Regions from separate parts of the Aeromicrobium phoceense genome, predicted to be linked through region 2. Evidence: predicted binding sites of a transcription regulator. Region 2 holds the regulator's gene; the other holds the start of a gene.
What was found. Region 2 encodes LexA, which represses DNA repair genes until DNA is damaged. Its sites were predicted from a motif close to TCGAACANNTGTTCGA; they were not measured.
Positions count from the first base shown of each region.

Region 1: a site for LexA is predicted at 1,302-1,317, ahead of recA (recombinase RecA). Genes of this name have one in related genera too.

Region 1 is NZ_JACEOG010000001.1:1,961,785-1,965,182, forward strand. It holds gene H1W00_RS09515 (nicotinamide-nucleotide amidohydrolase family protein) at 1-125, shown strand, start outside; gene H1W00_RS09520 (helix-turn-helix domain-containing protein) at 131-427, shown strand; gene H1W00_RS09525 (DUF3046 domain-containing protein) at 424-618, shown strand; gene H1W00_RS09530 (type 1 glutamine amidotransferase domain-containing protein) at 633-1,181, shown strand; gene recA (recombinase RecA) at 1,464-2,579, shown strand; gene H1W00_RS09540 (regulatory protein RecX) at 2,579-3,097, shown strand; gene H1W00_RS09545 (GNAT family N-acetyltransferase) at 3,123-3,398, shown strand, end outside.
Region 2 is NZ_JACEOG010000001.1:2,680,727-2,684,124, forward strand. It holds gene H1W00_RS13075 (hemerythrin domain-containing protein) at 1-383, shown strand, start outside; gene H1W00_RS13080 (hypothetical protein) at 391-699, opposite strand; gene lexA (transcriptional repressor LexA) at 782-1,468, shown strand; gene galE (UDP-glucose 4-epimerase GalE) at 1,476-2,444, opposite strand; gene H1W00_RS13095 (carboxypeptidase-like regulatory domain-containing protein) at 2,467-3,398, opposite strand, start outside.

The DNA.
Region 1 (3,398 bases), 720 kb from region 2:
TCGACCTCTCCGGCGATCGTGACGATGTCCGACGTTCGGCGGTCCACGCCGTCCTGGCGGACCTGCACTATAGGCTGGGGAAGAACAACGGCTCCACGAACGTTGATGCAGGCAAGGGAAGGTGATGGCGATGACCGCGATGCGTGAACTCATCGGTGACGTGCTCCGGGCACGTCGTCTCGCCGAGGGCCTGACCCTGCGCGACGTCTCCGAGCGCGCCCGCATCAGCCTGGGCTACATCTCCGAGGTCGAGCGCGGCCAGAAGGAGGCCAGCTCCGAGCTGCTCGCCGCCCTGGCGCAGGCGCTCGAGGTCCCGCTGAGCAAGGTGCTGCTCGACGTCAGCTCGCTCCTCGAGCTCGAGGAGGCCGCCGACCTGGCCACGGTCTCGTCCATCGCACGCGACGAGGCCCGGGCCTCCGCGGCGTGAGGCACAGCGAGTTCTGGCAGCGCATGGAGGCTGCCCTGGGGGCGTCCTATGCCGCCTCGTGGGCGCGCCAGCAGGCCATCACGGCGCTCGACGGCCGCACCCCGGCCGAGGCGCTCGACGCCGGCGTGGATCCCCAGCGGGTCTGGCGCGCCGTGCACGCCACGCTCGAACTGCCGGCCCGCGAGCGTTGAGTTAGCGTCGTGGGATGAGCAATCTTCCCGACCTGACAGGCAAGCGTGTCGCGATCATTGCGACCGACCACTTCGAGGAATCGGAACTCACGACGCCGCGTGACGAGCTGGAGGCGGCCGGGGCGGACGTGCGGATCTTCGCGCCCCACGATGGCTCGCTGCAGGCGATGCAGGGGGACACCGAGCAGACGATCTCCGTGCGCGTGGACGGCACCCTCGACAGCTTCGACCAGCAGTGGCCCGACGTGATCGTGCTGCCCGGGGGCACGGTCAACGCCGACCACCTGCGCACCGACGAGAAGGCCCAGGGCATCGTCTCCGCGGCCCTGGAGTCCGGACTCCCGGTGGCGGCGATCTGTCACGCGCCGTGGCTGCTCGTGTCCGCCGGACTCGTCGAGGGCCGCCGGCTCACCAGCTTCCCGAGCCTCTCGGTCGACGTCAGCAACGCCGGCGGCGACTGGGTGGACGAGACGGTGGTGGTCGACCGGAACCTGATCACGAGTCGCAAGCCCGACGACCTGCCCGCCTTCGTCGACGCGATCGGCAAGGCGCTGACCGCGTAGGGATCCGCCCGCCCCGAGATGTGCTCCGCATCCCACCTTCGAGCCTTGTGCGAACGTGGAACGTGGAGCACATCTCGTTGGGGCCGGTCCGTGGGCGCTGTTCGGCGTGTCGTGCTTCCGTCGAACAGGTGTTCGGCCTAGGCTCGTTCCACAGGCCGACGGTCAGGTCGGGCGTTCATCCACAGGCGAGTCGACGAGGCTCACTAATGTCAGTGGGTCCGCCTACCGTCGAAGATGGCCCGCCACCCCGACCAGAGCGGTCGACGACACGAAGGACGCAGCATGGCTTCCAAGAGCAGCACCACCCCCTCGAACAGGGACATCGCCAAGGAGCGAGCCAACAAGGACAAGGCGATCGAGAACGCCTTGGCCCAGATCGACCGCTCGTACGGCAAGGGTGCCGTGATGCGCCTGGGCGACCAGGCCCGCGCCCCGATCGAGGTCATCCCCACCGGCGCCGTCTCGCTCGACGTCGCGCTGGGCATCGGCGGACTGCCGCGCGGCCGCGTGGTCGAGATCTACGGGCCGGAGTCCTCGGGCAAGACCACGGTCGCCCTGCACGCGGTGGCCAACGCACAGAAGGCCGGCGGAGTGGCGGCGTTCATCGACGCCGAGCACGCGCTGGACCCCGAGTACGCCCGCAAGCTGGGTGTCGACACCGACGCGCTGCTGGTGTCCCAGCCCGACTCCGGCGAGCAGGCCCTCGAGATCGCCGACATGCTGATCCGCTCCGGCGCGCTCGACATCATCGTGATCGACTCGGTCGCCGCCCTCGTGCCCCGCGCCGAGATCGACGGTGAGATGGGCGACAGCCACGTCGGCCTGCAGGCCCGCCTGATGAGCCAGGCCCTGCGCAAGATGACCGGTGCCATCAACGGCTCGGGCACGACGGCGATCTTCATCAACCAGCTGCGCGAGAAGATCGGCGTGATGTTCGGCAGCCCCGAGACCACCACGGGCGGCAAGGCGCTGAAGTTCTACGCCTCCGTGCGCCTCGACGTGCGGCGGATCGAGACGCTCAAGGACGGCACCGACATGGTCGGCAACCGCACCCGCGTCAAGGTCGTCAAGAACAAGGTCGCGCCGCCGTTCAAGCAGGCCGAGTTCGACATCATGTACGGCCAGGGGATCAGCCGCGAGGGCAGCCTGATCGATCTCGGCGTCGACGCGGGCTTCGTCCGCAAGGCCGGCGCCTGGTACACCTACGAGGGCGACCAGCTCGGCCAGGGCAAGGAGAACGCCCGCAACTTCCTGCGCGACAACCCCGACCTCGCCGACGAAATCGAGAAGCGCATCAAGGAGCACCTCGGTGTCGGGGCGAAGGTCGACGAGCCGGCCGCGGATCCGGCGGCCGTGGTCGACGATCTGGCGGGCGACCTCTCGGCCGCTGACTTCTGATGATCGACCCCACGGATCCGGACACGGATCCGCGGGCGGTCATCGTCGCGGGCCGGACGATCGCGATGGATCGTCTGGCCGCGCGCGACCGCAGCCGCGGTGAGTTGCTCGACGCGCTCGCGCGTCGCAGGTTCCCCGAGGACGTGGCCATCGTCGTGGTCGACCAGCTCGAGTCCGAGGGGCTGGTCGACGACGAGCGGTTCGCCCGCACGTGGGTCGAGCAGCGCAGTCGCGCCAAGGGGCTGGCCCGCTCCGTCCTGCGGATGGAGCTGCAGCGCAAGGGCGTGGCCTCCGAGGTCATCGACCTGGTCCTGGACGACGTCGACCCCGATGCCGAGCGCCGGGCCGCGCACCTGCTGGTCCAGCGCAAGCTGCGATCCGTGCAGGGGCTCGACCAGTCCGTCCAGGTCCGTCGTCTCACCGCGATGCTCGCCCGCAAGGGCTACGCGCCGCAGGTGGCCTTCGACGTGGTCCGCGCCGAGCTCGACGGCGATCACGTGGCGATCGAGTCCACGTAGTTCGGCCGCGCCCTAGTCTGTCAGCGTGTTCGCGTTCCGCCCCCTGGTCGAGGCCGATCTGGGGGCGGTCGTGTCATGGCGCAACGAGCCGCACGTCCTGACCTGGTTCCCCGAGGCGCTTGTCGACGTCGAGCACGCGCGTCGACGCCTCGTCCCTCGGCCGACCGGTGTGGACCCGGTACGGAGGTGGATCGCCGAGCTCGGGGGAGTGCCGGTCGGCTACCTGCAGAGCTTCGTGGTCGCGTCCGACGACGACCTCACGGTGCGCTGCCAGGACCCCGAGGCGGTCGCGTTCGACTAC
Region 2 (3,398 bases):
CGCGTGCCGCCGTCGCCGCGGGCGAGGCCGCCGCCCCCGCGACGCGCGACCTGCTGCTGTTCTGCCACGGCTTCTGCACGGCCCTCTCGGGCCACCACCGGGGCGAGGACCACGAGCTGTTCCCCGCGATCGCGGCCGCGCACCCCGACCTGGCCGACACCCTGCGCCTGTTGCGCCAAGACCATTCGATGATCGAGTACCTCGTCACCGGCCTGCGGGACGCGGTGGACCGCTCCGCCTCGGCTGCCGAGCTCGGCCGGCACCTCGAGGGCATCGCCGCGGTCATGGAGAGCCACTTCCGTTTCGAGGAGCGCCGGCTCCTCTCGGTCCTGGAGACGCTGGAGCTCGACGCCGACCCCCACCGCGCCCTCGGGCCGCTGTGAGCCCCGCTCAGCCGAGGAGTCGGCCGAGCAGGAAGGCGATCGCGCCGACCACCACCACGAGCGCGATCGCACCGCTGACCAGCTCGACCGGCCCGAGGCCGTGGTCCGGCACCCCGTGCTGACGCAGGTCGACCTCGAAGTCCGGCAGCAGCAGCTGCAGGTCGACGGTGGCGTGGTCGGCGACGCCGTGCTCGCGCAGCACCTCGCGGGCGCAGGCCTCGACCTGCGCCAGATCATCGACGGTGGACGTGCCCACCCCGGACACGTCGACCGTCCACCGGTCGCCCTCGCGCGTTCCCACCACCACATAGCTCACGTCCCACACCCTAGGCCACGGGCGGACACGCCGAGTCGAACACGTGTTTGATCCGCGGCTCCGCCGGGACTACGGTCGGGGCATGAGCGAGAACCTGGACGAGCCGGTCGACCTGACCGGGCTGACCAAGCGTCAACGGCGCATCCTGGTGTTCCTGAAGGACCACATCGAGTCCCACGGCTACCCGCCGAGCATGCGCGAGGTCGGCGCCGCGTGCGATCTCGCCAGCACGTCCTCCGTCTCGCACCAGCTCCGCATGCTCGAGCGCAAGGGCTTCATCCGTCGCGATCCCAACCGGCCGCGCGCGCTCGAGATCTACCTCCCCGACTCCAAGCCCGCGATGCGCCCGCGTCCGGCCGAGGTCGACGAGACCGGCAGCGGCGACGCGGTCCCCCAGCCGGCCTACGTGCCGATGGTCGGACGCATCGCGGCCGGTGGCCCGATCCTGGCCGAGGAGCGCGTCGAGGAGGTCATGCCGCTGCCCCGCTCGCTCGTCGGCGACGGCACCCTCTTCCTGCTCGAGGTCAAGGGCGACTCGATGGTCGAGGCCGCGATCTGCGACGGCGACTACGTCGTGATCCGCCAGCAGCAGGTCGCCGAGAACGGCGAGATCGTGGCCGCCATGATCGACGGCGAGGCCACCGTGAAGACCCTCAGCCGCAAGAACGGCGAGGTCTGGCTGCTGCCGCAGAACGCCTCCTACGACCCGATCGACGGCACCGACGCCCAGATCATCGGCAAGGTCACCGCGGTCCTGCGCCGGGTCTGACCGGAGGTCAGTCGGCCGGCTCGACCGGACGCGAGGCCCACGCGCTGGCGACCATGTCGTCGAGCGTGTGGGTCAGCTTCCAGTCGAGGTCGCGCGCCGCGAGCGCGCCCGAGGCCACGATGCGGGCCGGGTCGCCGGGACGACGTCCCATCACCTCGGGCTCGAACGCGATGCCCGTGGCGTCGGAGACCGACTGCATGATCTGGCGCACGGAGACCCCCTCGCCGTTGCCCAGGTTGTAGACCCGCTCGAGCTCGTTGCCGGCCAGCAGCCGGCGCACCGCGGTGACGTGCGCCTCCGCGAGGTCGGCCACGTGCACGTAGTCGCGCACGCAGGTGCCGTCGGGGGTCGGGTAGTCCTCGCCGAAGATCCGCGGGCGGTGTCCCTGGGCGAGGGCCCGGATCACCAGCGGGAAGAGGTTGTGCGGGCTCGAGTCGTAGAGGTCGGGCTCACCCGATCCCACGACGTTGAAGTAGCGCAGCGACGTGTGGCGCAGCCCTGTGGCCTGGGCCTGGTCGCGGATCATCCACTCCCCCACGAGCTTGGACTCGCCGTAGGGCGACTCCGGTCGGGTGGCGGTGTCCTCGGTGACCGTCTCCACGTCGGGGGTCCCGTAGACCGCTGCCGTGCTGGAGAAGACGATCGCGCCGATGTCGAGCCGCTCCATGGCGCGCAGCAGGCTCAGCGTGCCGCCGGCGTTCTGGCGCCACGTGTGGGCCGGACGCTCGACCGACACCCCGGCGTACTTGAACGCGGCCAGGTGGATGACCGCTTCGATGTGGTGCTCGGCGAGCTGGTCGACCAGCTGCTTCGCGTGCAGGACGTTGAGGTCGATGAACGGGACCTCGGGTCGCACGAACTCGCGGTGGCCGCTGGAGAGGTCGTCGACGACGACAGACTCCAGGCCGGCGCGCTCGAGGGCCCGGACGACGTGAGCACCGATGTAGCCGGCTCCGCCGGTGACCAGGATCGCCATGCTGGCAGCCTAGGACGCCGGGCTACTGCCGGAACTTCAGGGTGCCCACGGACTTGTTCTTGCCCCGCGTGACCTTGACGGTCTTCGGACCGGAGAACCCGCGCGAGATGCCGCGCCACGAGTCGGCGTTGACGACGATGCGGTAGCGACCCGACGCCAAGCCGGTGACCTTGAAGCGGCCGCCGCCGTCGGTCATCGCGGTGCGGTAGACCTTCTTGCCGTCGGTGGAGGTCAGGCGGATCATCAGCTCGGTGCGCGGCTTGACCTTGTTCGCCGTGACACGACCGCTGACCGAGCCGCCCTTGTAGTTCTTCAGGCCGACGCGCATCGACGAGCCCTTGACGTACACGCGCTTGTACGTGCCGGACGTCCAGGCCCGGCAGTGCTGGCGGTACATCTTGTAGTTCTTGGCCTTCCACTTCTCGAACCCGCGATCGAGTCCGTTGAAGTAGCCGTCGTTGTTCTTGTAACGGCTCTTGTACCAGGCGTGGCAGCCGGTGCGGCGGCCCATCTCGAACCAGTAGTAGCCCTCGCCCAGACTCACCTGGCGGCCGCTGCCGGCACGGACGACGTCGGACGCGAGGATCGCGCGGCCCGTCGCGTACTCGCGGATCGTCAGGTAGCGGTCGACCTTGGCCGAGCTGGAGCGGCCCTGGTAGCCACCGGCGATGACTGAGACCTTGGTGCGGTGCCGGCCGATGTTCTGCACGCGGCCGGAGAGGCCGCCGTTGGGCAGCTGGAGCATGCGGCCCGTGGAGCTGGCCTCGGCACGCTGGTTGACCATCGTGTGGCACGAGCCCCAGCCGCGGTCGTTGGCGCCGAACCACAGGCCACCGGCGGGCTTGACGGCGTAGATGCGGTTGCCGGAGGTGGGCAGGAACCCCACCTCGTAACGACCGCTGGAGTTGGTGCGGGTGCGTCCGTAGACGTTGGCGCAGGACATGAAGTCCAGGT